3 linked regions of the Bdellovibrio bacteriovorus HD100 genome follow. Each later gene encodes a partner of the first gene's protein in a complex. Links are inferred from orthologs where the notes say so. Each region holds a gene or a part of one and is shown in the gene's direction. Other genes may lie near its edges.

Evidence for each region.
Region 2: the proteins of BD_RS08320 (region 1) and BD_RS15865 are in contact, whole or in part, in a solved structure (PDB 1A0O), measured with the Escherichia coli proteins. The link is inferred for Bdellovibrio bacteriovorus HD100 from one-to-one orthologs.
Region 3: the proteins of BD_RS08320 (region 1) and fliM are in contact, whole or in part, in a crystal structure (PDB 1F4V), measured with the Escherichia coli proteins. The link is inferred for Bdellovibrio bacteriovorus HD100 from one-to-one orthologs.

Annotation. Positions count from the first base shown.
Region 1 is NC_005363.1:1,744,707-1,754,888, reverse strand. The notes cover bases 2,308-5,182. They hold BD_RS08320 (response regulator), read left to right. Parts: upstream 2,308-3,469; coding sequence 3,470-3,895; downstream 3,896-5,182. Other genes in these bases: BD_RS08310 (HD-GYP domain-containing protein), read left to right, coding at 4,414-5,182; BD_RS08315 (chemotaxis protein CheX), read left to right, coding at 3,917-4,417; BD_RS08325 (helix-turn-helix domain-containing protein), read right to left, coding at 2,871-3,260; BD_RS08330 (acyl-CoA thioesterase), read right to left, coding at 2,319-2,750. Also shown: BD_RS08340 (hypothetical protein), read left to right, coding at 1-91; BD_RS08335 (PAS domain-containing hybrid sensor histidine kinase/response regulator), read right to left, coding at 98-1,930; more of BD_RS08310, read left to right, coding at 5,183-5,805; BD_RS08305 (RDD family protein), read right to left, coding at 5,802-6,407; BD_RS08300 (CCA tRNA nucleotidyltransferase), read right to left, coding at 6,408-7,610; tRNA epoxyqueuosine(34) reductase QueG, read left to right, coding at 7,674-8,708; BD_RS08290 (hypothetical protein), read right to left, coding at 8,705-9,187; BD_RS08285 (HD-GYP domain-containing protein), read left to right, coding at 9,256-10,182. UniProt on the Escherichia coli protein: Involved in the transmission of sensory signals from the chemoreceptors to the flagellar motors.
Region 2 is NC_005363.1:3,376,031-3,386,326, reverse strand. Bases 4,269-7,257 are described here. They hold BD_RS15865 (chemotaxis protein CheA), read left to right. Parts: upstream 4,269-4,731; coding sequence 4,732-6,783; downstream 6,784-7,257. Other genes in these bases: BD_RS15860 (CheR family methyltransferase), read left to right, coding at 6,780-7,257; BD_RS15870 (chemotaxis protein CheW), read right to left, coding at 4,269-4,465. In the rest of the region: BD_RS15890 (transketolase C-terminal domain-containing protein), read left to right, coding at 1-1,574; BD_RS15885 (hypothetical protein), read left to right, coding at 1,763-2,860; BD_RS15880 (DUF333 domain-containing protein), read left to right, coding at 2,860-3,243; BD_RS15875 (hypothetical protein), read right to left, coding at 3,323-3,727; more of BD_RS15870, read right to left, coding at 3,968-4,268; more of BD_RS15860, read left to right, coding at 7,258-7,649; BD_RS15855 (protein-glutamate methylesterase/protein-glutamine glutaminase), read left to right, coding at 7,665-8,729; BD_RS15850 (prolyl oligopeptidase family serine peptidase), read left to right, coding at 8,856-10,296. UniProt on the Escherichia coli protein: Involved in the transmission of sensory signals from the chemoreceptors to the flagellar motors. CheA is autophosphorylated; it can transfer its phosphate group to either CheB or CheY.
Region 3 is NC_005363.1:3,240,964-3,251,226, reverse strand. What follows is about bases 7,308-10,263. They hold fliM (flagellar motor switch protein FliM), read left to right. Parts: upstream 7,308-8,262; coding sequence 8,263-9,264; downstream 9,265-10,263. Other genes in these bases: BD_RS15225 (FliO/MopB family protein), read left to right, coding at 9,653-10,263; BD_RS15240 (flagellar basal body-associated FliL family protein), read left to right, coding at 7,690-8,253; BD_RS15245 (CsbD family protein), read right to left, coding at 7,308-7,465. Also shown: BD_RS15285 (ATP-dependent helicase), read right to left, coding at 1-1,283; BD_RS15280 (hypothetical protein), read left to right, coding at 1,457-2,794; BD_RS15275 (hypothetical protein), read left to right, coding at 2,795-3,394; BD_RS15270 (SPOR domain-containing protein), read right to left, coding at 3,457-4,266; BD_RS15265 (inositol monophosphatase family protein), read left to right, coding at 4,400-5,251; BD_RS15260 (murein L,D-transpeptidase catalytic domain family protein), read right to left, coding at 5,248-6,033; BD_RS15255 (hypothetical protein), read right to left, coding at 6,140-6,679; BD_RS15250 (hypothetical protein), read right to left, coding at 6,854-7,150; more of BD_RS15245, read right to left, coding at 7,184-7,307. UniProt on the Escherichia coli protein: FliM is one of three proteins (FliG, FliN, FliM) that forms the rotor-mounted switch complex (C ring), located at the base of the basal body.

The DNA of each region.
Region 1 (10,182 bases):
CGTCATGACGGGCGACAATCAGGCCGAGGACGCCCCCGCCAGCCCCAACGCGAAGGAAGCCCTTCGCTGGATCGAACTTCTTTGCAAATAGAATCATTTACGAATGCTTCAGATGCGACTGAATTGCCTGAAGAAGGACTTTTGAATTAATCGGTTTCGTCAGATGATCCAGGAATCCCGCCGCAAAAGAGCGGTCTTTGTCCTCTTTCATCGCATGAGCAGTCAAGGCGATGACCGGCCCCTGGAACCCCTGCTTGCGAAGGCCCGCCAGAGTCCCAAAACCATCAAGACCAGGCATCTGAATATCCATCAAAACGAGATCAAAATGCTCCTTAAGAGCTTGAGTCAGAGCCTCTTCGCCGCTTTCCGCTTCGGTGACATCCAGGCCCCAACTGCTCAACACAGTCGAGATCAGTTCACGGTTGTCCCGCGAATCATCAACGGCCAAAACCTTGAAACCGGCCAGTGGCTTTTGTTCCACGGCACCGGCACTCTCTGCTTGCCCCGCGACCGAGAGTTCACTGACATCCTCGGCCTGGAATGAAAACTCGAAAGTACAACCCTGCCGGGGCTCACAACGCACAATACTGACATCTCCCCCAAGAGCTCGGGCCAGATTTCTGGAAAGCGCCAAGCCCAGTCCCGTGCCGCCAAACTGGCGAGTGGAGGTGGCGTCGGCTTGCGTGAATGGCTGGAACAACCGCTCCGCCTGCTCCTGAGTCATGCCAATGCCGGTGTCTTCAATGCTGAATACTATTTTCTTGCGTGTTGCCGTCACCTGCTCTGCTCGGCAGGACACCTTGACGGACCCCTTCATTGTGAACTTGATCGCATTTCCAATCAGATTCACCAAAACCTGACGGATGCGAACGACATCAGAAAGAATAATCAGGGGCGCAATCTCGCCCAACTCGTAATTCAGATAAATGTTTTTTCTGGAGGCCTGGTCAAAGAACATGGTCAGGACTTCCTGAAGCAGTTTTTTTAGTTTCACAGGTGACTTTTCGATTTCGAACTTACCCGCTTCGATTTTGGACAGATCCAGAATGTCATCAATAATACGCGTCAGGGACAAACCATTGCGATGAATGATTTCGAAATAATTCTTTCGTTCTGACTCATCAAGATCCTGAGTCCCGATGATTTCTGCAAACCCCAGAATGACCCCTAAAGGAGTGCGGATTTCGTGGGACATGTTTGCCAGGAACGCAGACTTGGCCTGATTCGCATTTTCGGCGGCGCTTTTTGCCGCCTGCAAAGCCCGTTCAGCCATCACCTGCTCCGTGACGTTGTTCGCAGCAAGAACAAGCCCTTCTATTTCATCGTTAAAATCATAAATGGGCTGATAGACAACATCGACAAAGACTGAGAACTCAACCCCGTCGGCACGTCGATCATGAATCTCGTAATTTTTAGCTTCAAAGACTTTTCCGGTGCGATAGACTTCATCAAGCAGCGCAATCAACCCGATTTTTTCAGTCTTGGGAAAAACATCTTTCACTCTTCGTCCGGTGACATCACAATCCCCCAGAAAAAGATCCCGGTAAGAATCATTCGTCATCGAAAAACGGTGCTCCGGCCCGTCAAGCACCGCCATGGCAATGGGGGCCTTCTCCAAAATAGAACGCAACTTTCTGCGCTCAGCCCGGACTTCCTGATTGGAGCGGGCCAGACTCTCTTCCGCGGCTTGATTTCTTTTCACCGACGTCGTCGTGTCCAGAATCGTACACAGCATTCCCGACACTTTACCCTCGGCATTAAACAGCGGAGAATTCCCGTAGGTATAATAGTTTCCCTGAGGCTTGCCATCGACTTCGATATCAAACTGCACATCAGATTCCAGCACGAATCCACCGGACTCCACTTTGCTGGCAATGGCATGCACCTGATCCCACACTTCGGGCCAAACCTCATGAAGAGGTGAACCCAAGGCGTGCGGATGACGATGTTTTAGTATTGGAATATAGGCATCATTATAGAAAACCCGCCGCTGGGGACCCCAGGTGCAGTACATCCCGACCGGACAACTGAAAACAATGCGCAAGGAATTGATTAAACCGAAATCCCAATTTTCTATGGGGCCCAGTTCTGTTTGGGACCAATCGAAGCCTAACGTGGCTTGAACCATGAGACTGGTGTGTACTAATTTCCCGAATGGATTAACCTGATTTTCTAGACCCACGGTATTTTCTACCCCAGGGTCAAAACATTTCAAAGCCTTTTTTAGATAGACACACTCAGCAGTTCGTCGCTGCTTCACAAATGTAATTCAACAACGAACATGAGCCTTAGTAGAAATTAAAAAACAAATATGAAAATTATCGGGTTTTATTTTGCAGTCGAATCTCTCGACGCTTTTTCGCCTGTTCAAAGCGACGTTTGTCGTCGTCAGACTCCAGCACCAAGCCCGGAACTTCTGTTGGTTTTCCCATAGAGCCCAATGCCACAAAAGTCAGATACGCTGAAGCCGTATGGAAAGTCTCGCCGGTTTTTGGATTCTCGGCATCGACACGAACTCCGACTTCCATCGACGTTCTGGAGGTGTAGTTCACGCTGGCCTTCAGATTTACCACCCAGCCCTTGTAAACCGGCGCCACAAAGTCCAGTCGGTCGATGCTGGCCGTGACGGTTTCTTTGTTACAATGTCGTTGTGAGCAGATCGCGGCGCAGATGTCGATCCAGGACATGATCGTTCCGCCGAAAACACTTCCCAAAGAATTGGTATGGGAAGGAAGTACTAGTTGAGTCATTACCACTTGAGATGATGAGACGGTTTTTGAAGCAGCCAAGATGCAGCCCCTTTCTAAAAAACAAAGCGCAGGTCTGTGTCTCCACATCCTGCGCCTTAGAACCAATCTAATCAATAAAGATTAGATGCCGCCCATACCAATATCGGAGTTACCGCCACGGTTCAAACCGCTACCTGGTAGAGTTGTAGTACCTGCAACAGTCGCAGATCCAGCTGGGATCGTTTGAGTTGCATTGTTGTTGAATGCAGTCGCAGCAGCCGCCTGGTTGTTGTTCTCAGCGCGAACTTCGGTTTCAACGAAGCCCAGGTGAGGCAAGCACCATACGATCAACTGTGCACGAGACTTCACATTCATTTTTTTGTAGATGTTTGTGAGGTGAAATTTAACTGTTTTCTCAGTTACAAAAAGCTGGTTCGCAACTTCCTTGTTGGACAAGCCTTTAGACACAAGTTCAGCAACTTCTGCCTCTCTATTTGAAAGACCTTTTTGAATCAGGACATCTCTGAGCATCCTTGCTCCCTCCCGCTAATTGTTTTTGTTTTTAAATCCGTCTAAACCTTCAACGCCACCCAGGACTCATGTCCAAAAGTAGCCTCGACCACCTGTAATAAAGTCTGACAACAAAAACTGAAATTCGCAATAGCTTTGGACTCTAGTTTTAAAAAACTAGACCGATAAGCATGAGGATTTTACACAGTTTCCAATATTCAGGAGATATTATGTTTCCCACAAATACGAAGTTTTTGGTCGTTGATGACTTCGCAACTATGCGAAAAATCATTAAAAAAGTGCTAAATGAGCTTGGCTACACCAACGTAGAGGAAGCCGATGATGGTAAAACCGCCCTGCCGATGATCCAGGCCGCTCATGATGCAGGCCAGCCTTACGGCTTTGTCATTTCGGACTGGAATATGCCCGGAATGCAGGGTATCGACCTTTTGAAGGCCTGCAAAGCCGATCCTCGCACTAAGTCCGTGCCGTTTATGCTGGTGACTGCAGAGTCCGAGCAAAAGCACATCCTGGAAGCAGCCAAAGCCGGCGTTTCTGACTATGTGGTCAAACCGTTCAACTCTGCCACTCTGAAAGGCAAGATGGAACGTGTTTGGGCCAAACACAACCCTGCAACACAAGCAAAAGCTTCCTAAGACTTGGGTCTGGAGAAATAAATGTCTGCAGCACCAAAAGAAGCTATTAATCCCCTCTTTGATAAGCGCCTGATCAATGCTTTCGTCGAAGGCGTTATCAAGACCCTGAAAACCATTGCTCAGACCGATGCCACCCCTGGAAAACCCTTCATTGAGCCACAATTCGTGCTTAAAGGGGAAATCGCCGGTATGGTCGGCATGGTGGCTCCGCCTTTGAAAGGCACTTTGCTGATCTCTTACGGCAAAGACAGTATTTTCCATATTCTGGAAAACATGCTGGGTGAAAAACACACCTCCATCAACGGAGAAGTGTCTGACGCCGTTGGGGAAATGACCAACATGATTTACGGTTCCGCCAAGACCACTCTGAATCAACTGGGATACAACTTCGAGATGGCCATTCCAACCGTGATCTCCGGTGATTTCAAGATCACTCACGCTGACAAAAGTGCCACGCTCGTCATCCCCTTCAACCTGACGAACGGATCCACTTTCTACGTGGAGATTTCGGTGCAGCAATGAGTTCCCAATCAGGAAAGACGGTTGATGTTCTCATCGGGAGTCCCCGCGACTCCTTCTGGGAAGCCATCACCTCTATCCTGAAGGGTTACTATCCGTACCAGCTCAAGCACTTCAAATCCATCGACGAAGCCCTCGATCACGGCACTTCCGAAAGTTTCAAACCTATCTTAGCCCTGGTTGATGGCCAGGACGGCACCAATCTGACCAATGAATGGGTGCAGTCCACCAAAATGAATTATCCTGACTGCCCGGTCATCGTCCTGCACTCTTCCGCCGCCCCGCTGGATTTCAACATCGTCAAGAAAAACGGCGCTGACGAGATCATGCACATCAACTTCGACCGCGAATTCATCTCGGACATGGTTCTGCAGCTGGCCCCCATCGAAATGGAGGGCGACCAGATTCCCATCACGGCCCTGATGCCCGTGGATCTGCGCGACATGGATGCTGACACCAATATCAACTTTGATGTTTTTGTCCACCTGCCCGCCAACCACCGCTCTGTGATGATGCGAAAATCCGGAGATGTGGTTGACCAGAAACATCTGGACAAGTTCAATGCCTTAAAACAGCAGATGTACATCAAAAAAACCCAGATGAAACCGTTCTTTGAGTACGCCCGCACGGTGATGAGCATGCGCAACATGCCAATGCCCATCTCGATGACGGAAAAATTCCACCGCTCCAAAAAAGTCATCTATGAAATCATGGCGCATTTCCTGAATGGCGCCTCTACAGACTATTCCGAGGGCAAGGTGATCCTCGACAAATGCAAATCCATCGTTGCCGACTTTGAGCTGACCAAAGATCTTCCCTCGCAGGAGATTTTTGATGAGGTCTTCCGCTTTTCTGGCAACGTGCGCACCATGTATCATGACTGCATCTGCCTATCGGCTTACGCCGCTTACTTTGCCCAGTTGCTGGGATGGAACGCGGAAAAACGGGAATCCGCGGCGATCGCGGGCCTGTTGCACAATATCGGACTTTCCCAGATGCCGGTTTCAGCCGGCGTCAAGGCGGCAAAAGACTACACCCCGGAAGAGCTTTCCCAGTATCATCTGTACCCGGAGCGCTCGGTGGTGATGGTCAAAGCCAAAAAGGTGCCCCTGCCACAGGAGATTGCGGAGGCCATCGGCCAGCACCGCGAAAATGGAGCCGGCACCGGCTTCCCGAAGAAACTTTTAAATGCAGATATTTCTGAATTTGGAAAACTGCTGGGCTTTGCCTATCGCTTCCACGAAATGACCGCTCTGAGCGAAGGTGGAAAACAGGCCCGCACCGCCACCCAGGCCATCCAGGACCTGCGGGACGAAGCCCTGTCCGGATCCGGTAATGTGGATCTTCTTTTGACCACAACCATTTTCAAAAAATGGAAACCGGCGGCCTAATCCTCTTCGAAAGTCACATCCATATAGTCCTGAAGATCAAAGACCTCACGCAGGTTTGCCTGACGTTCCGACCAATCAATGGACTGCATGATCATCCGGGCCGAAACCAGCCCTTCATAGGAATAAAGCACCACAAACAACAATCCCGTCAACCAGCGCAGGCGAGCCTGAGTGGTGCGGGGTTTGTCCTGCACCACGCGGGTTTCCGCCGCCCAGTCACACAGATGCGTGCGATCATAACGGAAAAACGCCAGGGCATAAATCCCCCAGGAGAAAAAGAAACTCAAACGCCCCGTCAACGGACGCATCAGGCACTGGGACCAATGCAGTTTTTCTGTAAAGTTGTTGGCCGGCACCACTTTCAGACCCATAAACCATTTCCCTGGCGTGGCCTGCATCATCACCAAAAACACAAACTCATAAACCGCAGGGATCAAAAACATCAAAAACAACTGCAACAGCGTCACGATGACATCATCTTCAGTGAAGATCAGTTTTAAGAACACACCGGCAAACGGCAGATAAAATGGCAAACTGATGATCTGATCGATGCCATGGGCAAATAAACGTCTCCAGGTGCTGGGAACAAATGCGGATTCCATTTAAGATGACTCTCTTTCCAGATATTTTTTCAGCCACAACAAAGCTTCATCGCGGCTTTGCAACTGACGCTCCAGCTGCTGTTCAAAGGCTTTGTCCAGGCAGACTCCAATAGCAGGCCCAGTCAGACGCCCCTTGACATCCTCGCCATTTAAAAACGGCCGAGGCAGCACTTCCTGCCAGCTCTTCCATTCAGCCAGCAGGAATTCAATCGCGGTCTTTTCAACCGCTTCGGACAGTAAAATTCTTAAAGCAAAAACAACACCCTCTTTAGCCAGCATCTGCAGCTGTTTTCCCAAAGAGTTCTTCAGAACTGTTTGAGGATCCTGCCAGACTTTCCAGGCGTCCTCGATCGCGCGACGATCCCGGGTGGAAAGCTTCAGCATATCCAGAACCACAACAAGCTCGGTGCCCTGAGCGCTGCGCACGAACATCGCCAGACGCTGCCAGGCCTCGGTGGCCAGACTGTTTTTCACCCAGTCGTTTTTACGCAGCCGAAAAGGGAACAGCACCTTCATCAAACCAGAATCCTTCATGACCTGAAGTCCATGGTCGGCGTGCTCTGTTTTCAGAAGCTTCGTCATTTCCTCGCGGATGCGCTCGCCGCTGACAGACTTCACTTTTTCAGCCATTTTTTTTACGGCGGCAAAACTGACCGGTTCCAGCTCAAAATTCAACTGCGCGGAAAAACGGGCCGCCCTGAGCAGGCGCAGATGATCCTCTTCAAACCGGCGCTCGGCGTCCCCCACCGTGCGCAGAACACGCGCTTTCAGATCTTTTTGGCCCTCGACATAATCCAGCACCTGGGCCGTCGCCAGATCATAGAAAAGAGCATTCACGGTGAAATCCCGGCGCTGGGCGTCCTCTTGGGGGCTTGAGAAAACCACATTCTCAGGCCGGCGACCGTCGCTGTAAGTGCCGTCATTGCGGAAGGTGGCGACCTCGATATCCGCCCCCTCGACCAGCACCCGCATGACCCCGAAGCTTTTACCCACATTGACGGTTTTACTAAACAAGGACTCCACTTTTTCCGGAGTGGCATTGGTCGCCAGATCCAAATCATGAGCCTGAACCCCCAGCAAAGCGTCGCGCACACAGCCGCCGGCCAAAAAGGCCATATAGCCATGGGCCTGCAGCCTGTGGTAGATTGACTCCACGGCCGGCCAGTGAGGATGGGATTGAAGAAGACTTTGCACCTGATTCACACCCTAGAGTGTAGAAAAAGACAGGCCTGAAAGAAAGAGTTTGTTCGCGTGACGCCACAGGAGATGAAATCTCTTATCGATGAAGCCTTGACCGATCTGGGATTTTCCCATTTCGGTTTTGCGCCATTGAGCAAACCGTTAAGTTTTGATTTCTACCGGCAATGGATCGACCAGGGACTGCATGGAGACATGACTTATCTGGCCGAACACGCCCAGATCAAGGAAAACCCGCAAAGCAAATGGCCCCGCGCCCAAAGTGCTTTGGTGTTTGCCATGCCTTACTTTCCCCATCCCGAGAAAAAATCCGAATTCCCGCTCAAACAAGCCCGCGTCAGTCTGTACGCGCAAGGCATGGACTATCATTTCTGGTTCAAGGATCGCATGAAGTCTTTGTGCGCAGATCTGCAGAAGATCTTCCCGGAAGAGGAATTTTTAGCCTTCACCGACAGCAGCCCCGTGCTGGAGCGTGATCTGGCCAAACAAGCCGGCCTTGGCTGGGTGGGAAAAAACACCTGCCTGATCCATCCGAAAAAAGGCAGTTTGTTTTTTATTGGTGAGATCTACACCTCCCTGAAGATTCAAACCGAGTTTTCGCCATTGCCGGACTTTTGCGGCACCTGCACCCGCTGTCTGGATATCTGCCCGACCGGAGCCCTGATTGAGCCCCGCAAAATGGATGCCCGAAAATGCATCTCTTATCTGACCATCGAATCCCGGCAGATTCCGGACGAAGAATTGCGCCCGCAAATTGGTGATTGGTTCTTTGGCTGTGATCTTTGTCAGACCGTCTGCCCCTGGAATCAGAAGGTCTTCAAGGGCCAGCTGTCCATCGAAAAAAGTCTTTCTTTAAATGCTGGCGAAGAAGCCCTGCTGATTGAGGATCTGCGCTATATCCTGTCGGCTTCCGGCAAAAAGATCAGTCGCGACTTCCTGGGCACGCCGCTGGCCCGGGCTGGATCGTTTGGACTGAAGCGCAATGCCATGATAGTGGCGGTCAACCGGGGCTTGAAAGTGTTGTGCCCGGAAATCCAGGCACTGACAGAACATGAGAAACTCGGAGAATTGGCTCAGTGGAGTTTAAAAAAACTGAGGGACTAGAGCCCCAGTTTTTTCAGCAGATCATCAATTTCAAACTGATTCATCTTTGACGGAGCAGCCCCCGTATCCACACTGGAGCTGTAAGATTCATTGAACTGATTCGACACCCAACGAAGCCTGTCGATAAAGGCCTGGGGAATAGTTTCCCGCAAAAACGCCGAGTCTTTATGAATGTTCGCCAGCAGCGTTTCCAGGGTTTCTGTGGCATCCAGCAACAGAGCCACACAAACATTGAAAAACTGTTCATTGCCAACAATTTGTGAGGCTTTATAACCAACAGCCTTACACAAAGCCGCATAGTCCGAAATCATGTGCAAAGCATGGTCCGGTGGCGCCATCAGCGCCAGGCTCTTCGCCCCGCCCATAATGCGATCAACGTTGTTGCCATATTCGGCCAGTTTTCGAACCTGAGAAAAGTCACCTTCAATACCTTCGAGAAGGTCCAACAACTCTTCAATCAAGGACTTTGACTCGTTCACAAAATCTTCTACAATTTCTTTATCGATCGACATCCACTCAAAGATACCAATCGAAGGATACAGAGGCAATGGATTATGTTTCTATACGAGTAAGCACCCTGCGTGGCGATCAAAAGATCGACTTCAACGCTTACGTTAAAATCAACGACAAGATGATACTCTACCTTCGTCGCGGCGACAGCTTTGAGGGCGAGCGCCTGAAGCGTCTTAAGGACAAAAAACTGCGCAAAATGTACATCCTCACGGACGAAGAAAACAGCTACCGCACCTATCTGCAGAAAAATATCGAAACCGCCTATGACGACACCACTGGAAAAGACATCCAAACCCGTGCTGACATCATCCAAGGCTCCCAGCAGAACAACGCCGAAGAGGTTTTTGAAAACCCAGAGAACGTTGAAAGCTACAATTACTGCAAGGACGCGGCCGGCAAGTACGTGAACTTTATCATGAGCAACGCCCAGGCGCTGTCGGCCGTGATGAACATTGAAAACACCGACAAAACCATCTCCCATCACGGCGTGACGGTGTCCACCCTGTCCATTGCGCTGGCACAGAAACTGGGTATCACTGATCCGAAGAAGACCCAGCTTCTGACTTTGGGGGCTTTGCTGCATGATTATGGTCACCACCACAGCCCTCTGAACCTGAACCAGCCCCTGGACAGCATGAGCCCCGAAGATCTGGCGCTGTGGAAAAAGCACCCCATCGAAGGTGCACAAAAGGTGCAGGACAAAAAGCACTTTGACCAGACTGTGATCAACATCATCGGTCAGCACGAAGAAACCATCAACGGCACCGGCCCCAAGGGACTGCGCGAAAAGGACATGGACCCTTTAGCCGTGCTGGTTTCATCAGCCAATGCCATGGACCGCCTGATCACCTTTGAAGGAGTTCCCAAAGCGGAGGCCGCAAAAAAACTGATGATTGATCACGTGGGTAAACATCCTCTTCAGCACATTCAGCATCTGAACGACATCCTGAAGGGGCTCTAG
Region 2 (10,296 bases), 1.6 Mb from region 1 along the record:
GTTCTGCGTTCCCGCAAACTCAAGGTGTGGCCATGGGCGAGGCGATCTCTGGCAAGAACCGCGTGACGGTGACCACGATCTCTGACGGTGCGTGCATGGAAGGTGAAGCGAAAGAGGCTTTCGCTGCGATCCCGGGCCTGGCTAAGACCGGCAAAATGGGTCCTTATGTTTTGATCATCAGCGATAACAACACGAAACTTTCCGGGCGTATCGATGCGGAATCTTTCTCCATGACTCCGACTTTCAATTCTTTGAAAGACCTGGGCTGGAATGTGATCAACCTGGCTGAAGGCAATGATCTGCAAAAGTGTTACGACACGATCGTCAGTGCCATCGAGCAGGCGAAAGCCAACCCGATTGCGCCTGTAATTATTCACGCTAAGACCGTAAAGGGTATCGGCACCAAGAAAACTGCGGAATCCGCAACGGGCGGTCACGGTTTCCCTCTGAAAAGCCCTTCGGAGCTGCCAGCCTTCCTGGGTGAGATTCTGGGTGGCGCGGCGTTGCCGGATGTTTTCAACACCTGGATTGCCGAACTGAACAAATGGGAAGCCGACATCAAAGCCAGTGGTGTCAAAGATTCCGGTGAAAAAATTCAAGTCGGTATTTCTTCCGCGATGGTGCGTGCACGCAAAGCCGGCTTCCCGGTTCTGAGTGTGACTTCGGATCTGCCAGGCTCCACAGGGGTGGCGGGCTTCCGTAAAGAATTCCCTCAAGATTCCTTCGACGTCGGTATCGCCGAATCCAACATGGTTTCTACGGCGGCAGGTTTGTCGAAACTGGGTTACATCCCAGTGGTGGACACCTTCGCTCAGTTCGGTGTGACCAAAGGGGCGTTGCCTTTGACCATGGGGGCGTTGTCCGAAGCGCCGGTGATTGCGGTGTTTTCTCACACGGGCTTCCAGGATGCGGCGGACGGGGCTTCCCACCAGGCGCTGAGCTATGTGGCGATGGTTTCTTCCATCCCGCATGTGGATGTGTATTCCCTGTCTTGCAGTGAAGAAGCCGACGCTTTGATGTACACGGTGATTGAAAACTTCGCCAAGGCCCGCAAGGAAGGCAAAGTTCCGAATTCAGCGGTGTTCTTCCTGGGGCGTGAAAACTTCCCTAAGACCTATGTGGCTGGTACTTCCTATGACTTGCGTAAAGCGCAGGTTCTGGCCGACACGACAGCGGGTAAAACGAAGTCTGTGGCGATTGCGACAACAGGCTCTTTGGTTCCTCAGGCCTTGCAAGCTGCGAAAGATCTTGAATCCAAAGGTGTGGGAGCGGTTGTTGTGAACTGTGCCTGTGTGAATCACGTGGACATCGCGACTTTCAAAACGGTTCTGGAAAAAACTCAAGGCCACTTGATCACGGTGGAAGACCATCAGTTGCTGGGGGGCTTCGGTCAGATTTTGACTCACGCCTTGATGAACGCCGATGTGACATTCAAGGTGAAAAGCCTGGGTGTGCATGGGGAGTTCGGTCAAAGTGCTTACACGGCGGCGGACCTTTATCGCAAACACAAGGTGGATGCGTCCGCGATCGTTGAGACCACAGGCACCTTCTTCCAAAAAAGCGGCGCCTGGTAACAGGAGGGCCCCCCGCAGTTTTTGGGCCGACACTGCGTTAGGCAATGTGAAATAAAATGAAACCCCACTGTCGAATGGCTGTGGGGTTTTTTTATTGGCAGGTCCAAGGTCCGTAAACAGATATTGCCACTAGTAGGTGTCAATCCCTTCGGTGAAAATGGATATATATCCAAACTTCTGAGGGGTTCATGAAACTTCTGACCAGCGTGATTGTGTTTGTGATTTTTGGACAGTCAGCAGTGGCGGCAACAATGCCGGCCTTCACGCGTTTTGGCGAAGGCTTCTCGGTTCAACCCAAGACCGAGAAAAAAGTCACGATGCCCAAAGTGATGTCCCAGGACACTTTGGGGCTTTGTTATTCTTTTGCTGCCGCCGCGATCATGACTGCGGAAAAATGCCGAATCGAAAAAAAGGATTGTAACAATCTGCCGGATTCAGAGGTGTTTTCCCCGCTGGACGTGGCACGCTTTGGAAATGATCCGGACGGAGAGAATACCTACGAGTCGTCTTACCGTGGTATTCGCGAGGGCGGTCCGGGGGCTTTCACTTTGGAAGTGGCGGCAACGTTTGTCGGCAACTCGGCTTCTCAGCAGTGCATGTCTCTGGATAAAGTTCTGACGAAAATTGGCGGAGCGCAGGTGGGGACCGAGGCTCAGGTGGCGGCGTTCAAGCGTTTGCGCAAAAAATACGATGAATACCGCAAGATTGATCAAAACTGCCAGACCTGTCTGTCTGATTTTTTTGCCACGGCCAAGGCCGAAGTGGACAAGGATTTTGCTGTCGACACAGATCCGGCTAGATTGCTAAAGGCATTCGGCGAAGAGACCTATGAAAAGTTCTTTGATCGACTGGTGACCCCGAAAGAATGTGCCCGGGCCAAGAATCGTGTTTATTTTGAAGGAATGGGCTCCACTGAGATAAGTCTGTTTCCCAAGAAGGGGCAGAAGGCGAACTATGCGAACTCTATTGCAGAGATTAAAAAGCAATTGTCTGCCGGGCATCCCATACTGCTTTCAAATATTTGTCTGAATGAAAAATACTCCGATGACTGTCCCGTTCCGGGCGTTGAGGGTGGAAACAAACATGCGGCGGTGATTTCGGGTTATCGCCGCATGTGTGACAAAGCCAACAAGTGCTATGATGCAGTTCATATTCATAACAGCTGGGGGCAGGCGTGGCAGGACACTTACAACGGTGGCTGGGTTGATGCTGAAACGCTGTTGAACTATACGGGATATCCCGAACAAATGCTGGCCTGGCTTTCAGACAAACCAAAGGACAAATAATGAAAATATTTGCGATGATTTCAGTTTGGATTTTGGTGGCTTCAGCAGCCTTTGCAGATCTGAAGATTTATGATGGCAAAGTGTATAAGCCGTTGAAGGTCCAAGAATACCAGAATCTGAAACTGTCAGTGGATTGTTTTAAGGGAAAGACTCCGACCTGTGAGGCTTGGAGTGCGGCTCAGAAGCAGGCCCCACGGGCGAATCTGCCCCAAGCCCTGGCGGGAAATCCTGCCGCCAGATATTGCCTGGATGCCGGCGGTGAAAACCGCATCGCGAAATCAGAAAAGGGTGGCGAGTTTGACTATTGCCTGTTTAAAGACGGCTCGATGATCGAAGCCTGGGGACTATATCTGAAGTTTAATCCCGTCAGCGAAAGAAAATAAAAAAGCCCCGGGAAATCCCAAGGGCCTTTAATGAACGCCGATTTACGCAGCGTTTATGCAAATGTAAGCAGGTACCTTTTTATTTAACGGAAACTTCGCACTGGAAGGTGCCGATTTCGGTTTGTTCGCCCAGACCCCACCAGTAAACTTTGGCAGTGTGGTCTACAACGTTGATCACCAGTTCGAATTCGTAAGAAGCTTCAACCCAGAAATCATAACGAACTTCAGTGTCAGAAGCGGCGCTGGATTCTCTTGCCAATGCCGGACCGTTTTTGTCCAGAGTGGAAACAGAGTAATCACCAACATTCAAAGACCAGTTCTTCGCGTCTTCGATCAGAAGAACAGTTGGGTTTTTTTGGATGTTGAAATCTTCAGAAACATCCGGGCTCTTGGAAAGTTTGGTAGCTTGGCAGTCAAAAACTCTCTGGCCGGCGAAAGACAGGCTGGAGAAAAGCATCGCAGTCACAAAAAAGATAGATTTCATGATTTTGTCCTTTGTTTAATGGCGTCTTGCTATCTCGTTTAGAGCGAAAAGTCTTTGATTTTATTGTTTGATTTCTGAAAGTGAAGAAATTGCCCAAGTCCAAGATGGAACCTGGCGGAGCGGACGAGGGTGGGGGTCTGGCTAAGTATCTGTTTTTAAATGGTTTTGGGGGCTTTAAAAAGCAAAACCCGCAGGCCTTGGAGCCCGCGGGTTTTGTATTGGAATCTTTTAAAAAAGCTCTTAAGCGGCTTTGGCTTCGTCGTGGTGAGAGAACTGCGCCATCTGACCCATCTGGTCCTGATTGAACGCAGACACGATATCCACAAGGATAACGACTTTGTTGTCGACTTTACCCATGCCACGAACGAAAGACATCGCATGTTCGTTGCCCAGAACCGGGGATGGCTCGATTTGGTTTTCCTGCAGGTCCACAACCTCTTTCACGGAATCCACAATCATGCCCACTTGGCCGATTTCAGTGTCGATGACAATGATACAGGTGTCGCGGGTCGTGTCCTGTGAAGACATGCCGAACTTAATACGCAGGTTGACCACCGGAATGATCTTACCGCGCAGATTCATCACACCCTTCACATAGTCAGGGGTGCGTGGTACCGGCGTGATTTCGCCGAACTGATTGATCTCGCGAACTGTTTCAATGGCCACACCATACTGCTCTGCCATCAATTGGAAAGTTAGGTACTGACCGGGTTTTGCTTTCATAGATACATCGCTCATTGTATACGCCTTTCAAAGTCGTGATTAAAATCTTAACAACAGACTCTTCGCGAAAAAACCAAGGTGACTTAAGAGAATTTCTCGCTGGCATGAAAAAATAATATTCTCAGATATTTAGCGCCTCATTGCGGGACAATGGTCGGGCCTTTCATTAATTCTTTACATCGGAGGGTGGATTGATTCTCATTCTGGACCAAGGGTCTAAATAGCTCAGATGTTCGATCACCGATATGTTCATGTGATTTTCTAATCTGTATGGAGCGCACATGAGCGGTGACAATTCTTTCTTTGAAGAACTACAAATGGATTTCCTGAATGAGTCCGCATTTATGCTGGAGCAGTACGAGGAATACATGATGAGGCTGGAAAACAGTGAAGACCCAGCCAAAGACCTTACGGATATTTTTCGGGTGGCCCACTCTGTTAAGGGGGGAGCTGCGGCTGTCGGTCTTGCAGACTTGTGTAAATTTGCCCATGTGATGGAAGACCTTTTGGATCTTCTGCGATCACGTCCCGAACTGGTGAATTCCACGGTGATATCTTTGTTGTTGCAATCTGGTGACGAATTGAAGAACCGCGTGGCGGCCCTTCAGCAGCAACAGGGTGGTCCTTGGGATCCATCCGCGTTGACCGCGGAACTGATTGCGATCACGGAGCAGCTTTCCGGGAAAGCCTCCAAGCATGCTCATGCTCCGGCGCCATCCGCAGATGAACCCAAAGTGGAAGCTCCGGATGACTTCTTTGCCCAGGCACCTGCGGCGGAAGCTTCTGCGGGAGCTGAAGACGACTTGATTAATCATGATCTGCTGGCTGAACTGCTGGCTCAAATGTCTCCTGAAGATCAGGCTGAATTCCATGCCAAAGAGGCAGCAGAGGCTGCACTTAAAACGGCCATTGCAGAAGCGGCCCCGGTGGCGGAAGCAGAGGCAGTAAAAACGGCTCCGGTTCTGAAGGTGGTGGAAACACCGGTTGAAGCTTCGGCACCAGCTGCAAAAGCAGCTCCAGCTGCGGCAGCCAAACCAGCAGCGGCGGCAGCCGCATCTGGAAGTGGTGGTGGCAATAACAAGAATGCCAAGAATGCGACCAGCGCCATCAAAGTTGACACCGGTCGTGTGGATTCGGTTCTGGATGCCGTGGGTGAGCTGGTTGTATTGAAAAATCAGCTGGTGCATGACGAAACAGTTCGCAGCGGTGTGAATCTGCGCCTGGAAGCCATTGTTGATCAGCTCGACAAGGCTGTTCGTGAATTGTATGAAAAAACTTTGAGCATCCGCATGACCCCGCTGAAATCCATGTTCATCAAGATTCAGCGTATTGTGCGTGACGTGTCTTTGACTTTGGATAAACCAGTGGACCTGCAACTGATCGGTGAAGAAACCGAGGTTGAAAGAACGGTGTTCGAGCTTCTGGGGGACCCTTTGGTTCACTTGGTTCGTAACTCGATGGACCACGGGGTGGAAAAGAAAGAACTTCGTCAAGAGCGCGGTAAACCCGCAACGGCCAAAGTCACCGTGTCGGCGAAACAATCCGGCGGTAACGTTATCATCGATATTTCAGATGACGGTGGTGGTATCAACCGTGACAAGGTTCTGGGTAAAGCCATTGAAAAAGGCTTTGTGCCTGCAGGTGTGGACCCGGCGTCCATCCCTGATGAACAGGTGTTCCAATACATCTTCTATCCGGGCTTCTCGACTGCGGATAAGATTTCGGATCTGTCCGGTCGTGGTGTGGGGCTGGATGTGGTGAAATCCAATCTGGATAAAATCAACGGTAAGATCAATATTTACTCCAAGGCCGGTCAGGGAACGACGTTCCGTCTGACAATTCCTCTGAGTACTGCAATCACTGACGGTATCATTGTGGCTTTGGATGGCGCTCGTTACATTTTGCCGATTCATTCGATCCGCGAGATCGTGCGTGTCCTTCCAAAGGACTACACGAACATCTCCGGCGCAGGGAAAGTGGCCAGCATCCGTGGTCACTTGTTGCCGGTGATTGATGTTTCTAAAACTCTGGGGTCTATCAATTGGAGTCTGAACAAAAAAGACCAGCAGTTGGCTCAACGCCGTGAAAACTCTTTGAGTGCCCGCCGTGAGGAAACCATGCTGGTGATCATTGAATCCATGACTGGTCAGATGGCTTTCCCGGTGGACGACGTCCTGGGGCAGGCGCAGGTGGTTGTAAAACCAATCACCACCGGTCAGGACATCCCGGAAGTGGCGGGTGCCGCGATCCTGGGTGATGGCCGTACGGTTTTGATTTTGGAGCCAGGTGCTTTGGTAAATAACGTTGCTAATGGAAGAGGAATGGCCGCATGACCGCTGTAAAGAAGAACGAGGCCACAGGCGCTCTATATGACTTTGAAGACATCAAACTTACGGACAAAATGTTCATGAAGTTTGCTGAGCGCATGTATGACCTGGCCGGGGTGGATCTGCCACTGACACCAAAGAATCATGCCCTGATCCGCAATAGAATTGTAAAACTGTTGCGTCGTCATTCCCTGAAGACCTATGAAGAATACTGGTCCAAGCTTGAATCCGGTGGCAACGAAATGGTGTCTGAATTTATTTCGGCCCTGACCACGAACATGACGTCTTTTTATCGTGAGTCGAATCACTTCGACTTCCTGAAGTCCGTTCTGCCGGAGTTGCACCGCAAGTTTGGCGCGGATCTGCGCATGTGGTGTGCGGCGGCCAGTACGGGTCAGGAGCCATACACGATCGCGATGACGGCGTGTGAAGCACAGCCTGAAATGCCATCAGCCAAACCTCGTTTGCTGGCGACGGATATTGACCTGCAGGTTCTGAAAAAGGCCTCTACCGGGACTTATGAGGAACGCGAGATGCAGGGGCTGCCGCCTGTGCAGCGTACGAAGTACTTTGAGAAAATCAAAGCTGACGGCGACGAGTACTGGAGAGCCAAGGATCAGATTCATAACATGATCCGTTTTGCACCATTCAATCTGATGAATCCCAAGTACGAGTTCCAGCACAAGTTCCATGTGATCTTCTGCCGTAACGTGCTGATTTATTTTGATGAGCCGACAACAAAACGTGTGATCGACAATCTGGTGTCCTGTTTGGCGCCGGGTGGCTATCTGGTTCTGGGGCACTCCGAATCAGGCAACGTGAAACATCCAGGTTTGAAGCCGATGTCTCGCGCAGTTTATCAAAAACTTTAATTAAAGAAGGCCCTAATGGCACAAAAGATTCGTGTCCTTATTGTTGATGACTCTGCGGTGATTAGAAAGCTGCTGGAGAAAATCTTTTCCTCCTGCGCCGACATTGAAGTGGTGGGCACCGCTTCAGATCCTTACATCGCCCGCGACAAGCTGGTGGCACTTAAGCCCGATGTAATGACTTTGGATGTGGAGATGCCGCGCATGGATGGCATCAGCTTCCTGGAAAAAGTCATGCAGCATTTCCCGACCCGCACGATCATTTTCTCAAGTTTGGCGAAGACCGGCTCTGAGACCTACCTGCGTGCTCTGGAAGCCGGTGCGATTGAAATCATGGAAAAGCCGTCCATCGACGTGTCCCAGTCCCTGGAAACACTGTCGGCGGCGATCATTGAGAAAGTAAAAGCCGTGGCGAAAGCCCGCATCAATCCGATCAAAGCAGTGGTGCCCAATCCGGGTGCTCCCGTGCAGAAGGTGGCCAGCACCTCTTTGGCAAGAACCACGCACCAGTTGCTGGCGGTGGCTTCTTCTACGGGTGGTACTGAAGCCCTGAAAGTCTTTCTGAGCGGCATGCCGGCGGATATTCCGGGAACTTTGGTGGTGCAGCATATGCCACCGGGTTTCACCAAGTCCTTTGCTGAAAATCTGGATAAGATGTTCCCGTTTGAGGTAAAAGAGGCGCAGGAAGGCGATCAGGTTGTGCCAGGGCGTGTGTTGATTGCCCCAGGCAACTATCACATGGAAATCACGCGCAGTGGTGCCTTCTATTACGTAAAGCTGCATCAGGGCCCGGCCCTGCACAGTGTTCGTCCCGCGGCGGATTATCTGATGAAGTCTGTGGCTAAATACGTGGGTAAGAATGCCATGGGTGTTGTTCTGACCGGTATGGGTAAGGACGGCGCTGAAGGGCTTTTAGAAATGAAAAATGCCGGTGCCTATACAGTGGCTCAGAATGAAGAAACCTGCGTGGTGTACGGCATGCCAGCCGCAGCGGTGGCGCTGGGGGCCGCAGACAAAGTTCTGCCGCTGGATCGCATCGCAGGGGATCTGCTGAAACAGCTGCAGACGCGTAACGCCGCTTAGTCCAGCAAATTTTAAAAAAGTGTTTTACCCAAGCCCGAAGGAAACTTCGGGCTTTTTTTATTGTCCTTCTTGCTTCATTCCGCCGTCCGGTTAGAATAAGTCCCTGAAATCCGTCAGGAGACATCAATGAATTTCCGCAAAAGTTTGATCCTGGGCCCCCTGCTGCTGGTGGCTTGTACGACAACGAATCAATTCAAGAAGGAGTCCCTCATGCACGATCCGTATTTGTGGCTGGAAGAAGTGGAAGGCGAAAAAGCCCTGGAGTTTGCCAAGGCGGAAAACAAACGCACACTAGAGCACTTTCAACAAAATCCACGCTTTAAAACCATCGAGCATGACTTAAGAAAGATCATGCTGGCGGAAGACCGCGTGCCGGCTGTGCATCTGAAGAATGGCGAGCTTTATAATTTCTGGCAGGACGGAAAGCACGTGCGCGGCTTGTGGAGAAAAACCACCCTGCAGAACTATATGACCTCACACCCGCACTGGGACGTGATCCTGGATATTGATGCTTTGGCCAAAAAAGAAAATGAAAACTGGGTGTGGAAGGGGGCAATGACTTTGCCACCGGCTCACGAAAAAGCTTTGGTCTATTTGTCCCGCGGGGGCAAGGACGCCACTGTGGTGCGTGAATTCAATATGAAAACCCGCCAGTTTGTGACGAACGGCTTTGTATTGCCTGAGGCAAAAAGCAATGTTCAATGGAAGGACGATAACACCGTTTATGTGGGAACGGATTTCGGTCCGGGCAGTATGACGGACTCAGGTTACCCGCGTATCACCAAAATCTGGAAGCGGGGCACACCAGTCAGCGAGGCCAAGCTGGTGATGGAAGGCGAACCTACAGACATGTCCGTGTACAGCTATGTGCAGTTGGACGGCGACAACAAACATGTCTTCCATTCCATCCGCACTGGCTTCTATTCCAGCGAAAACTGGTACGAAGATGACAAGGGTGTGAAGACGCGTCTGCCGATGCCGACGGATTCCGAGTTCTGGGGTGTTTTCAAAAACAAACTGTTCTTTGAGCTGAAGTCTGATCTGGGAAATCTTAAAACGGGCAGCATCGTGTTCATGCCATTCGATAAAATCTTCGAAGGCGAAAAGGCTCAAGCGTCCCTGAAGGCGATCTTTGTCCCGACCGACAAAAGATTCATTCAAGGCATGAATCCAACCAAAAACCACATCATGCTGCATGTAACAGACAACGTGCTTTCCAAAATCGAAAAAGTGACCTTCACCAATGAGGACACCTTCAAAACCGAATCCGTGCCATTGGGTGAAAACGGCATGGCCTATGTCACCTCCACGGAAGAGGAAAGTGATCTGTATCTGGCTCAGTACATGGATTTCTTCACTCCGGTATCGACCTACCTGGGTGATGCGAGTGATAGCAAAAACATGCTCAAGCTTTTGAAGAAATCTCCGGATCGTTTCAACAACCAGGGCATGAAGACCCAGCGTTTTGAGGCCATCAGCAAAGATGGAACGAAGATCCCGTACTTTGTGACTTCCAAGGCGGACATCAAGATGGATGGCAAAAATCCGACGCTGCTTTACGGGTATG
Region 3 (10,263 bases), 1.5 Mb from region 1 along the record:
GTTTTGCCGATACCGCGGGCTGGAACGTTGATGATGCGCTTTAAGGCGATATCATCCGCCGGATTGATGGACAGCTTCAGGTAGGAAATCATGTCTTTGATTTCCATGCGTTCATAGAAGCGCACGCCGCCCACCAGGCGATACGGAATGCCCATGGTGCGCAGCTGTTCTTCCAGAACGCGCGACTGGGCATTGGTGCGATAGAAGATCGCATAGTCGTTGTAAGAGCCTTCGCCCTCATTCATCATCGACTGAATGGTCTTGGCGACAAAGCGGCCTTCTTCGTACTCGTTCTTTTCCTCGCGCACGTGAATCAGATCACCCGGATCGTTCGATGTGAAAAGAGTTTTGTCTTTGCGTTGCGAGTTGTTTTTGATTACGGCCGTGGCGCCATTGACGATGTTGGCGCTGGATCGGTAATTTTCCTCAAGCTTGATCACCTTCGCATCACGGAAGTCTTTTTCAAAATCCAGGATGTTTTTGATGTCGGCCCCACGCCAGCTGTAGATCGACTGATCCTCGTCACCCACTACGCACAAGTTGCGGTGAGCGGAAGCCAGCATCTGCACCAGAAGGTACTGAATGTGATTGGTGTCCTGGTACTCGTCCACCATGATGTAGCGGAATTTTTTCTGATACATCTGCAGAACATCTGGGTACATGCGGAACAGATCATAGGTTTTCAAAAGCAGATCATCGAAATCAAGGCTGTTGGCCTTTTTCATTTCGCGCTCATAGGCTTTGTAAACTTCCACGGTCTTTTGATCCATCAAACGCTTCGAGGATTTTTCCAAACCTTCCGGGGAAAGACCCATCATCTTGGCGCTGCTGATACGGCTCTGGAAGTTTTTCGCGGGATACATCTTGTCGTTAATATCCAGCGCGGTCATGACTTTCTTGATCTGGCTGAGCTGATCGGAGGAATCATAGATACCGAAGAAGGGCTTGTAATCCAGAAGTGTGATGTGCTGGCGCAGAACACGAACGCAGAAGCTGTGGAATGTGCTGATCCAAAGCTGGGTTTGGACCACGGCGCCCATGTCCGACAGAATCTTGTAAATACGATGTTCCATCTCTTTGGCGGCCTTATTGGTAAAGGTCACACACAGGATTTCGTCGGAAGCCGCGACCCCCTGGCCGATCATGTTGGCCATGCGGTGGGTGAGCACGCGAGTTTTGCCCGAACCGGCGCCGGCAAGGATAAGCAAAGGCCCTTCCAGGGTTTCGACGGCATCCTTCTGCGCGGGGTTCAGATTTTTCGTAACAAAATCAAGTACATCCATGGCGGCTTCCTTAATGTGCGTTTGCAGGGGCTGTCGAACTTCTGGTGAGACTGACAAAGTTTGTCTATCCCTAAGTTTTCATTGAGGTTTTCGCCATTCTCCACTATAACTATAACGCAATAAGTCAAGTGAGCGAGGAAACCCCTCCGTTTATAGAACTTAGAGAGGACTTTGTGAAGCGCGTTTTTAGCCGGATCACAGCAGCAATTTTAGTGGCCAGCACCTTGAGTGCCTGTGCCCCGCAGTCTGAGAGCGCTGATCAGTCCGGCAATGTCCGTGTGCTGGCACCGCAGTCCAACTCAAAAGCCGGTTATTCTCTGCAGACGGTGGAGCTGCTGGGGATCGAAGACCTGCAGACAGTCACCGGTAAATTCGTTCGTTTCTTCCTCAGCCCGCGCATTACAAACAACAATCTGCATGGCCGCCCTGCGGTGGCTCGTTTTATTAAAAATAAACAAGGCGACTTTATCCCGGCCAATGAAATGACCCAGCAACTGGTCACCATCTATGCGCACACCCAAAAACTGGCGCTGCTTGATGAAGAACTGGGAGCGGGTGGTGTGAACCAGTGGCCTCGCGATGTCGGCGTGGGCGTCAGAGTGAAGGGTTCTTCCGGCGCCAACAATGCTTTCTATGACGGAACCACGGATTCCATGCTGGTGGTCCCTTACACTCAAAGTGGCCTGGCGATTGCGATCAACGCCGGAATTCTGGCGCACGAACACTTCCATTCTTTGTTCTTCAAACTGGTTCTGAAAGATGTTGTCGATGAAGACACGGGTGTTCACAGTCGTGAATCCTTTATGGAGGACGCGGCCATCGTGCAAGAGGATCTGTCGGGTCGTGGTCGTCGTGAAAAACCGGTGCTGATCGGGGATGAACTGGATGAAGCCACCCTTTTGAAGTTCCACCGCCTTACAATGATGCGCGGTCTGAATGAAGGCCTGGCTGATTTCTGGGGCTGGATGTACACGGGAAATCCTGATTTCATCGCTCAGTCCCTGCCAAGCCAGAAACGTGTGCGCTCTCTTGAAGTGAATGATCTTTTCGGTGTCCAGGAGCTTCCGAATAAAACGGTTGTGCGCAACAACCTGGAGCTGTTCCATGCCTCGGGTGAACGCGCGAAGTTCCGCGACTATGTCACGGGTTATGCCTACACCGTGGGAACCCAGTTTTCCCGCATGCTGAAAAAGTTCACGGACATCTATTCCAAAGAGCGCGGTCTTGAAGATCTTGCCGCCCGCAAAGAAGTGGCGAAGATCATCCTGAAAATGCTGCCTTCCTTGAAATCCGACCTGGCTGAAAAGAAAGACACCTACTATACGCACGATCAGTTCGTTCAGAGCTTGGTGAAAGAACTGGGCGCAATGAAAAAGAAAGAGTGCGAATTTCTGGCGGGGGTTCTGGAAACTTCGGCGGAAACCCCGATGGTTTATTCCTGTGTGGAAGAAGCCGGCTGGGTGATCAAGGCGGAAACGGCGGCAAATCCTGAATCTCAGGAAGTGAAGTAAATGAAATTCGCAGCAGGTTTATTGACTCTATTGATGTCCCTGGGTGCCTTTGCGCAGGAGTCGCGCCTGAAGCTGCCGGCCGAAGCGCCGGTGTCCTTGTTGGCCGCGTATCCGATCAACTATGAAATGCGCTATGAACGCGGCAATTCCGGTGATCTGGAAAGCCGTCAGCCTCGGAATTTTTCCATCGGCTATCACCGCAAACACTACAGTGTTCTGGTGGAGTACGCTGACTTTACCGATACCACAGGCAACAGCACTTCCAGTATCGAGCGCCGTCATCAGGACATGACAGTGTGGGGCCGTTACAATGCCCTGAGTGGCAAAGAAGGCGGCATGCGTGGCGTGATCTATTTCGGTGCCGGAGTCGGTGGCTATGAAGAAGAAGTCATCACACGATTCATGACCGACAGCCGTTCTGATAAAACCGGTATGAAAGTGATGGGTGGTCTGTCGGCGGGCTTAGAGCTGTTTATCTTAAGCACCAGCCAGTTTGGTGTGACTGTGGGAATGGAAGGCCGTGCCCTGATGGGTTCTGACTTTGATCCCAACCCCACCCTGGGGGCTGTGCTGCGCGCGGGCCTTGTGGTTCCTCTATAAAAAAAAGCCCCGTTCTTTCGAACGAGGCTTCCTTAGGAATTTAATTAAAAGCGGGTGAACAATTACTCAGTGATCTTTTGCACGATCGCAGAGCTGACTTTGGCTTTGCTCAGCAGATCATTGCGGTAAGCTTGCGCTTCCTTCTGAGTCGCAAACTGGCCAACACTGACGCGGAACCACTGTTTGCCTTTGATGTTTGCCGGGATATAGAACGCGCTGTAACCTTTGTTCTTCAGGTCCGAAGCCATTTTCTGAGCTTCGGCTTCATCAGCATAAGACGCCACTTGCACAGTGAATTTGCCCACCGCGAACTGCGCCACATCTTTTGGAAGGGAAGAAGGCAGACGGTCCTCTTTGGACGATACTTTCTTCTCAGCAGCTTCCAACGTTGTTGGTGCTTTGCCTGCCGCTACGTTTTTCGCAGCTTCAGAAGGTTCGTTGTGCTGGGTTACTGGGGTTTTGTCACCTTTGGTTGAATTCGGTTTGTGAGTTTCAACTTTAGGTTCTTTGGATTCAACTTTGGTTTCAGCGATTTCACCGTGGTGACCGGCAGGAGCCGCGTGTTCACCGTGAGCAGGTGTGGCTTCATTTTCAGTTGTCGCCGGAGTTGCTTCATCAGCCACGAATTCTTCAGCCAGTTTCGCGATTTCTTCATCTGTCATCGCGCCTACTTTGCCTTCGGAAGTCCCGTGTTCAGGAACAGAAGCGACTTCACGCTCTTGGGTGTGAGAGGATTTTTGTGGTTCCAAAGCCGCCAGCTGATGTTGATTGTCACTGTACTTCTTGCCTACAAATGTGCCGATAGAGAAAGACAGCAAAGAAATAAAGAAAACTAAAGCTAGTTTCACCATCACATCCGTTTTAGAACTCATTTTTTCAATCCTCATAATTTTTAAACCCGCTTGAATGCTTAAGTTTCGGGCCCTTCCTTTGGCCCTGCAAACATGTTAGCGTTAATCCTCTGAACTGGTCAATCATCCAAGGGTCCTGCCCGAAGGGGAAAGCGTGGAAAACAGCGTAAAATCAAGGGATTGGAAGCAGGTCTTAGGTCAAGCTATTGAAGCTGTCAACCTCGGGCGCCAAGTGCTTCTCAATTATTTCGGTAACTTAGAGCACGTCGAGGAAAAGTTCCAAGCGGGCCTTGTCAGCGAAGCCGACAAAGAATCAGAAAGAGTCATTGCAGAGCATCTTAGGAAAAATTTTCCGGAAATTGAATTTTTGGGCGAAGAAACTTTCGCCGCTTCCCACGGAACCGGGACAAAGGTCGCGTGGAGCAAGGCCGGCGCAAACGGGCGCTGGATCTTGGATCCACTGGATGGGACCACGAACTATGTACATCGTTTCCCGATTTTCTGCATCAGCTTGGGTTTGGAAATTGACGGTCAGATTCAGCTCGCAGTGATTGATGTGCCGATGTTGAATGAAACATACACCGCGATTCGCGGTCAGGGCGCATTCGTTAATGGCAAGCCTTTGCGAGTCAGCAAGAACACAGAACTGAAGAAAGGTCTGCTGGCCACGGGTTTTGTGTCCGAGCATGAACATGTGATTTCCGAACAGCTAAGAATCTTTGATGAGATGGTTCGCAAGTGCCGGGGTGTGCGCCGTCCTGGTGCCGCCGCTTATGATCTGGCGCAAGTGGCGCGCGGGGTGTTTGACGGTTATTGGGAACGCAACATCCAGCCGTGGGATGCTGCTGCAGGTATTCTTCTTGTCGAGGAAGCAGGCGGCGTTGTGCAGACATATCGTGGAGAAGCCTACACACCGTACAAGAACTCCATCGTGGCCGGGAATGCTGATATGGTCACAGAGATTCAAAAGGTCCTCGTGCCTCGCCTGAGCGTAGGCACGGACTAGTTCTTTTTCTTGGTCGAAACCAGACGGCCCGACTGGGCCTCGTCAATCAAAGCCGGGTGGTAGTGATAAATCACGCTGCCACCTTTCAAAAGCGGAATCAGCTTTTCCGCCATCGACAATGACAGTGCCGGGCAACCCCAGCTTAAACCCAGGCGGCCATAGGGCTGTCCGGTTTTTTTGTTGATGGAGTTGATGAACTCTTCACCCACATACCAGGCTCCATGCACGACAATGTCACGGTTATAGGCCTGATCGTTGGATTTTTGCAGACCGTACATGCGCAGGGTTTTTCCGTAAGAGCCTGTGTACACTTCACCCGTCAGATAGATTCCCAAAGAAGTCTGGCGTGAATCCTTGGTGTTACTGAAGCGATAGGCATAGTTGCCGTCGCCGCTGCCGATACCGTGAGAGGTGTAGTATTTCTCGACCACGCCATTGCGCAGATTGATGAAGTAAAAGCGTCTTTGCGTGGACGGGGCGGAATAGTCGACGATGACCACATACTGAGGGCTGTTCAGAGTGACGTACTTGCTGCTGCGGCTGCGTTTTTCTTCCTCGCAGGGGCGCACACTGGCCGGGTCCTTGCCTTCACAGGTGTAGGTGTCCTGCTGGAAGCTGCGACCGCGATTTTCGTACATGAACTTGCTCAGGCGATGGACTGCGTCGGCAGGCACGCCCTGGGAAATGATTTTACGGCTGATGCCGTCCTGCTGGGCTGCGGACACGGAAAGGGCAGTGCAGAAAAGCGCTGTCCCGAGGATGTATGGCAAGGCGTATTTCATCAAGGTCCCCTTGTAAATAAGAGACCTTATAGTACGCCCTTTCCAGGAAATAAACTGTCAGGAATTTTGACAGGTATAAAACACAAAAAGGGCGCTTCAGAGCGGTTTAATTCAAACGGATACGGAAAGATCCGAAGGTCACACTTTCGGAGTACTCAACACCGTTATCGGCCTTCACGTTTTTACGGGTGCGGATGATCACGTCAACGTCCTGAGGCACTTCTCTGGTTTTATAGAAGAATACAGATCGCTCCTGCACGGCGCCCTGGTTCAAGTGCTCCAGGTCCGTTTGCAACAGCACGTCCGAGTTCTTGTTCACCAGAAGCATCTCATAGTTGCTGTAGGTGATTTCTACTTTGACACCATTCGGTGCTACGTAGGACTCGCGGGTTGGGGCGGAATCAAGTACCCACTGGGAATCCTGGCACTTTACCAAGGAAACACGCAAAGTGGTCTCTTGTTCTTCTTCGCTGGAAGAAGAGCTGATCAGGGACAATTGCACAACTTTTGCGGTGGGTGCTGGAATGCCGCGGGTGGAGTCACAGTAAGCGACAGAGCCATCAATAACTTTATTCAGGGTGATGTCAGCGTTTGCTGCGCCAGCAGCCAGGATCATGGAAAGGACAGAAAAAATCAGACGAGCCATGGGAATCTCCTTAAAAAGTGATCCACTAGATACCACTAGGTGCATCTGCTTTTCAACAAGGGGATAGGTTTCTAGGAAGAATTATATTAGGGAGCACAAATAAATTTGTGTTTTTTACCCGACAGGGGTGGAGCCGGGGCGGATAGGGAGGAGCCGTGGCTCCTCCCTGAAGCCTCAATGGCTGAATTTATTTTTGATGTCCGCGATTTTATCGCCGACTTTGTCGCCCCATTTTTCCATGAAGCCTTTGACTTGGGTGTCATCAATACCCACGGTGCTCATGGCCTGATGCACCCGTTTGTCGGCCTCTTCTCTGGAGATACCAGTTTTTGCAGAAACCAGAGTGACCAGATCATCGGGATTTTTCATCGCCTTTTTAATTTCTTCGTCGGTCAAGTTCAGCCCGGCGAATTTCTGTTTCAGAGCCGTTGAGAACGCTCCGAACTTTTCATCAAAGATTTGTTTGTCCATAACATCTCCTTCCCTCGACCACAGTCGGGGGGACTAGTGAGACAGCTTGTTTTTGATGGCATCGATTTTTGAATTCACTTTGTCACTGGCGGACTCGCCGGTGCTGGTGAATTTCTTATCAATGTCTGTCATGAATTCGGAAAGCTGTTTTGACGCTTCTTCTTTGGAAAGTCCGATTTTTTGCTGAACCAAACCGCTGAGGGCCTCCATGTTGCCTTTGGTTTTCTGGATGTCATCGTCGGTGAGGGCACCCCATTTTTTGCGAAGCTCGCCGGATATTTCCTTGATTTTACCTTGGAAGATATCTTTGTTCATAAGAACCTCCTTAGCCATAGTTGCTACCTTAATGGGGCGCCTGTTTGGCGAAATAGTCAAATTTTCGCGCCAAAACTTTGGCGCCTGTCATAGAATTACTACCCGGCAAACATTCACCACAGGGGCAAAAATTGCCCCAATTCAAATATGTTGGACCGCAGTCATTGGCCCTCGGCGAAGGTCCTGTTGGCATCCGTGTTGCTTTCAATCTTGATAGGACCACTATGTGGTCATTCATCATGGAGGATGAAGTGGCTGAAGAAAAAGCGGCAGCATCGGATGTATCGTCAGCTCCGAGCGGGGGATCTGGACAAAAGCCTATTCTACTTATTGCCTTGGCGGTCGTTAATATGCTCGTCGTTGCAGGTGTGGGATTCATGCTCTATTCCAATCGTAAAAAAGAGGCGGCAGAACCCAAAATTGAACAAGTGATCAAAGGCGAAGCCGAGGCTCAGCACAAAGAGGCCACTGAAGAAAAAGAGGTCATCGGTAAAGTCGTTCCTCTGGAAACCTTTATTGTGAATCTGGCGGGCTCCAAAGGCCGTAAAGTCGCAAAGGTGAACATGGAGCTGGAAGTGACCGGCAGCCATGTCATGGAGGAGCTGGAAAAGCGCAAAGCCCAGATCCGCGACATCATTATTATTATTCTATCCAGCAAGACCTACGAGGATGTTTCCTCCAGGGACGGCAAAGACAGTCTTCGCAGTGAAATCAAGGACACCATCAATTCTTTCCTGGTCCAGGGGAAGATTTCCAACGTGTTCTTCACCGAGTTTATCTATAACTAAGGCAGGACTATGAATCAGGTTCTTTCACAAAGTGAAGTGGATGCTCTGTTAGCCGCGGTCTCTGACGGGGACGTGGGCTCGCCGGAAGCATCCAAGCCCGAAACGCAGAACGTCGGCAAGGTCGACGAGCGCAAGATCGTATCTTATGATCTGACCAGCCAGGACCGTATTATTCGTGGCCGACTTCCGCAGTTGGAAGTCATCTACGAGAAATTCATGCGTGCCTTCCGCGTTTCTTTGTCATCAGCTCTGCGTAAAATCGCCTCCATCACGCTGACCTCCACTGAATTCCTGAAATTCGGGGAATTCATCAATACACTGCCAATGCCGACGTGCATGTCGGTGCTGCGTTTCGGAAACCTGCGTGGTTCCGCATTGTTCGTGATCGAAAGCAAGCTGGCTTATGCGTTGGTGGACAGCTTCTTTGGCGGGGCTGACCGCCCTTATACAAAAATCGACGGCAAGGATTTCACCCCGATTGAGCTTTCCATTGTCCAAAAGGTGGTGGGACTGGCGATCAACGATATGGAAATGGCCTGGGCCTCCATTGAAAAGATCGGCTGTTCTTTTGTTCGTACCGAGGTGAACCCGCAGTTCGTGGGTATCGTGCCTCCGACGGACGTGGTTATTGCCTCCACATTCGACGTGGAGCTTGAAAACGCGACTGGCACGATCTCCATCGTGATTCCTTACGCGACCATCGAGCCAATCAAACAGAAACTGCAGACCGGTTTCCAGGTTGAGACCGATCAGACAGACAAAAAGCTATGGACTGCGATCATCCAGGAACAGCTTCTGGAAACAGACATGGAGATCAAAGTGAACCTGGGCGAAACCGAGATCAAGCTGAAGGATCTTATGAACCTGAAAGTCGGCGATGTGATTCCGCTGGATCAGGATGCCTCAGGAGAATTCGACGTGGCGGTCGAAGGTGTCAGAAAGTTTAAAGGTTATTACGGAATACATCATGGAACCGTGGCTGTGCAAGTGACCAGACCGGTGGAAAAGTAGGGGGATGAATGAGCGACGATACATTGGATAATCTGGCGGATCAGCTGGTGGCGGAAGCTGCTGGTATGGCTGAATCCAGCGGAAGAAAAGCTTCCAGCGAGATGCCAACACATAAAGACAGAAACCTGAGCCTGATCCTCGACATCCCTTTGAAAGTGTCTGTGGAGCTGGGCCGCACCAAAATGCCGGTCAGCGAGCTGCTGAACCTGACTCAAGGTTCCGTGATCGAACTGAGCAAACTGGCGGGCGAGCCGATGGAAGTTTATGTGAACGACAAGTTGATCGCCCGCGGTGAAGCCGTGGTGGTGAACGAAAAGTTCGGCGTGCGTTTGACGGATATTATTTCACCTGCTGAGCGCGTAGAGCAGCTCAGATAAGAGGTATGAAGATGCGTTGGTTGCTTTCTTTGATCTTTGTAGTTTCAGTTTCGGCTCAGGCGGAAGAAACGTCCCCGGCGACGGCAGTGGCGTCTGAATCCCAGGAGCTTTCCGCGGCCGCGACAGCAGAGCCCAAGGATGTCACTAAAAATGACAACCGCAAAGAGTCCGAGATTCTTCTGAATCTGGAATCCAACAAGAAAGCAGCCTCTGAGGGCGGCGGCGTTTTCCGTATTCTGTTCACCCTGTCCATGCTGGGTGTTGTGGGTACGGGCGCGTTCTTCTTCCTGCGCAAGTATAAAGTTCCCAAAGCGATGAAGCATCAGACTCAGATCAAGGTTTTGCAGCAGCATTACCTGGGTCCGAAGAAAAGTCTGGCAATCGTGCGTGTGGCGGGCGAATCCATTCTGATCGGTGTGACGGATCATAACATCTCCATGATCAAGTCCCTGTCCCTTCTGGATGACGAAGTGCCTGAAGAAGCGCCACAAAGTTTTGGCAAAGTTCTGGGTCAGTCCACCTCCAAAAATGTGGACTTTGACGACACGACTGCGGACGAGGAAGCTCCGGCCCCTCGCAAGCGCAGTGCCAAGGACCTGGATCTGGACGACGAATTTGCGAT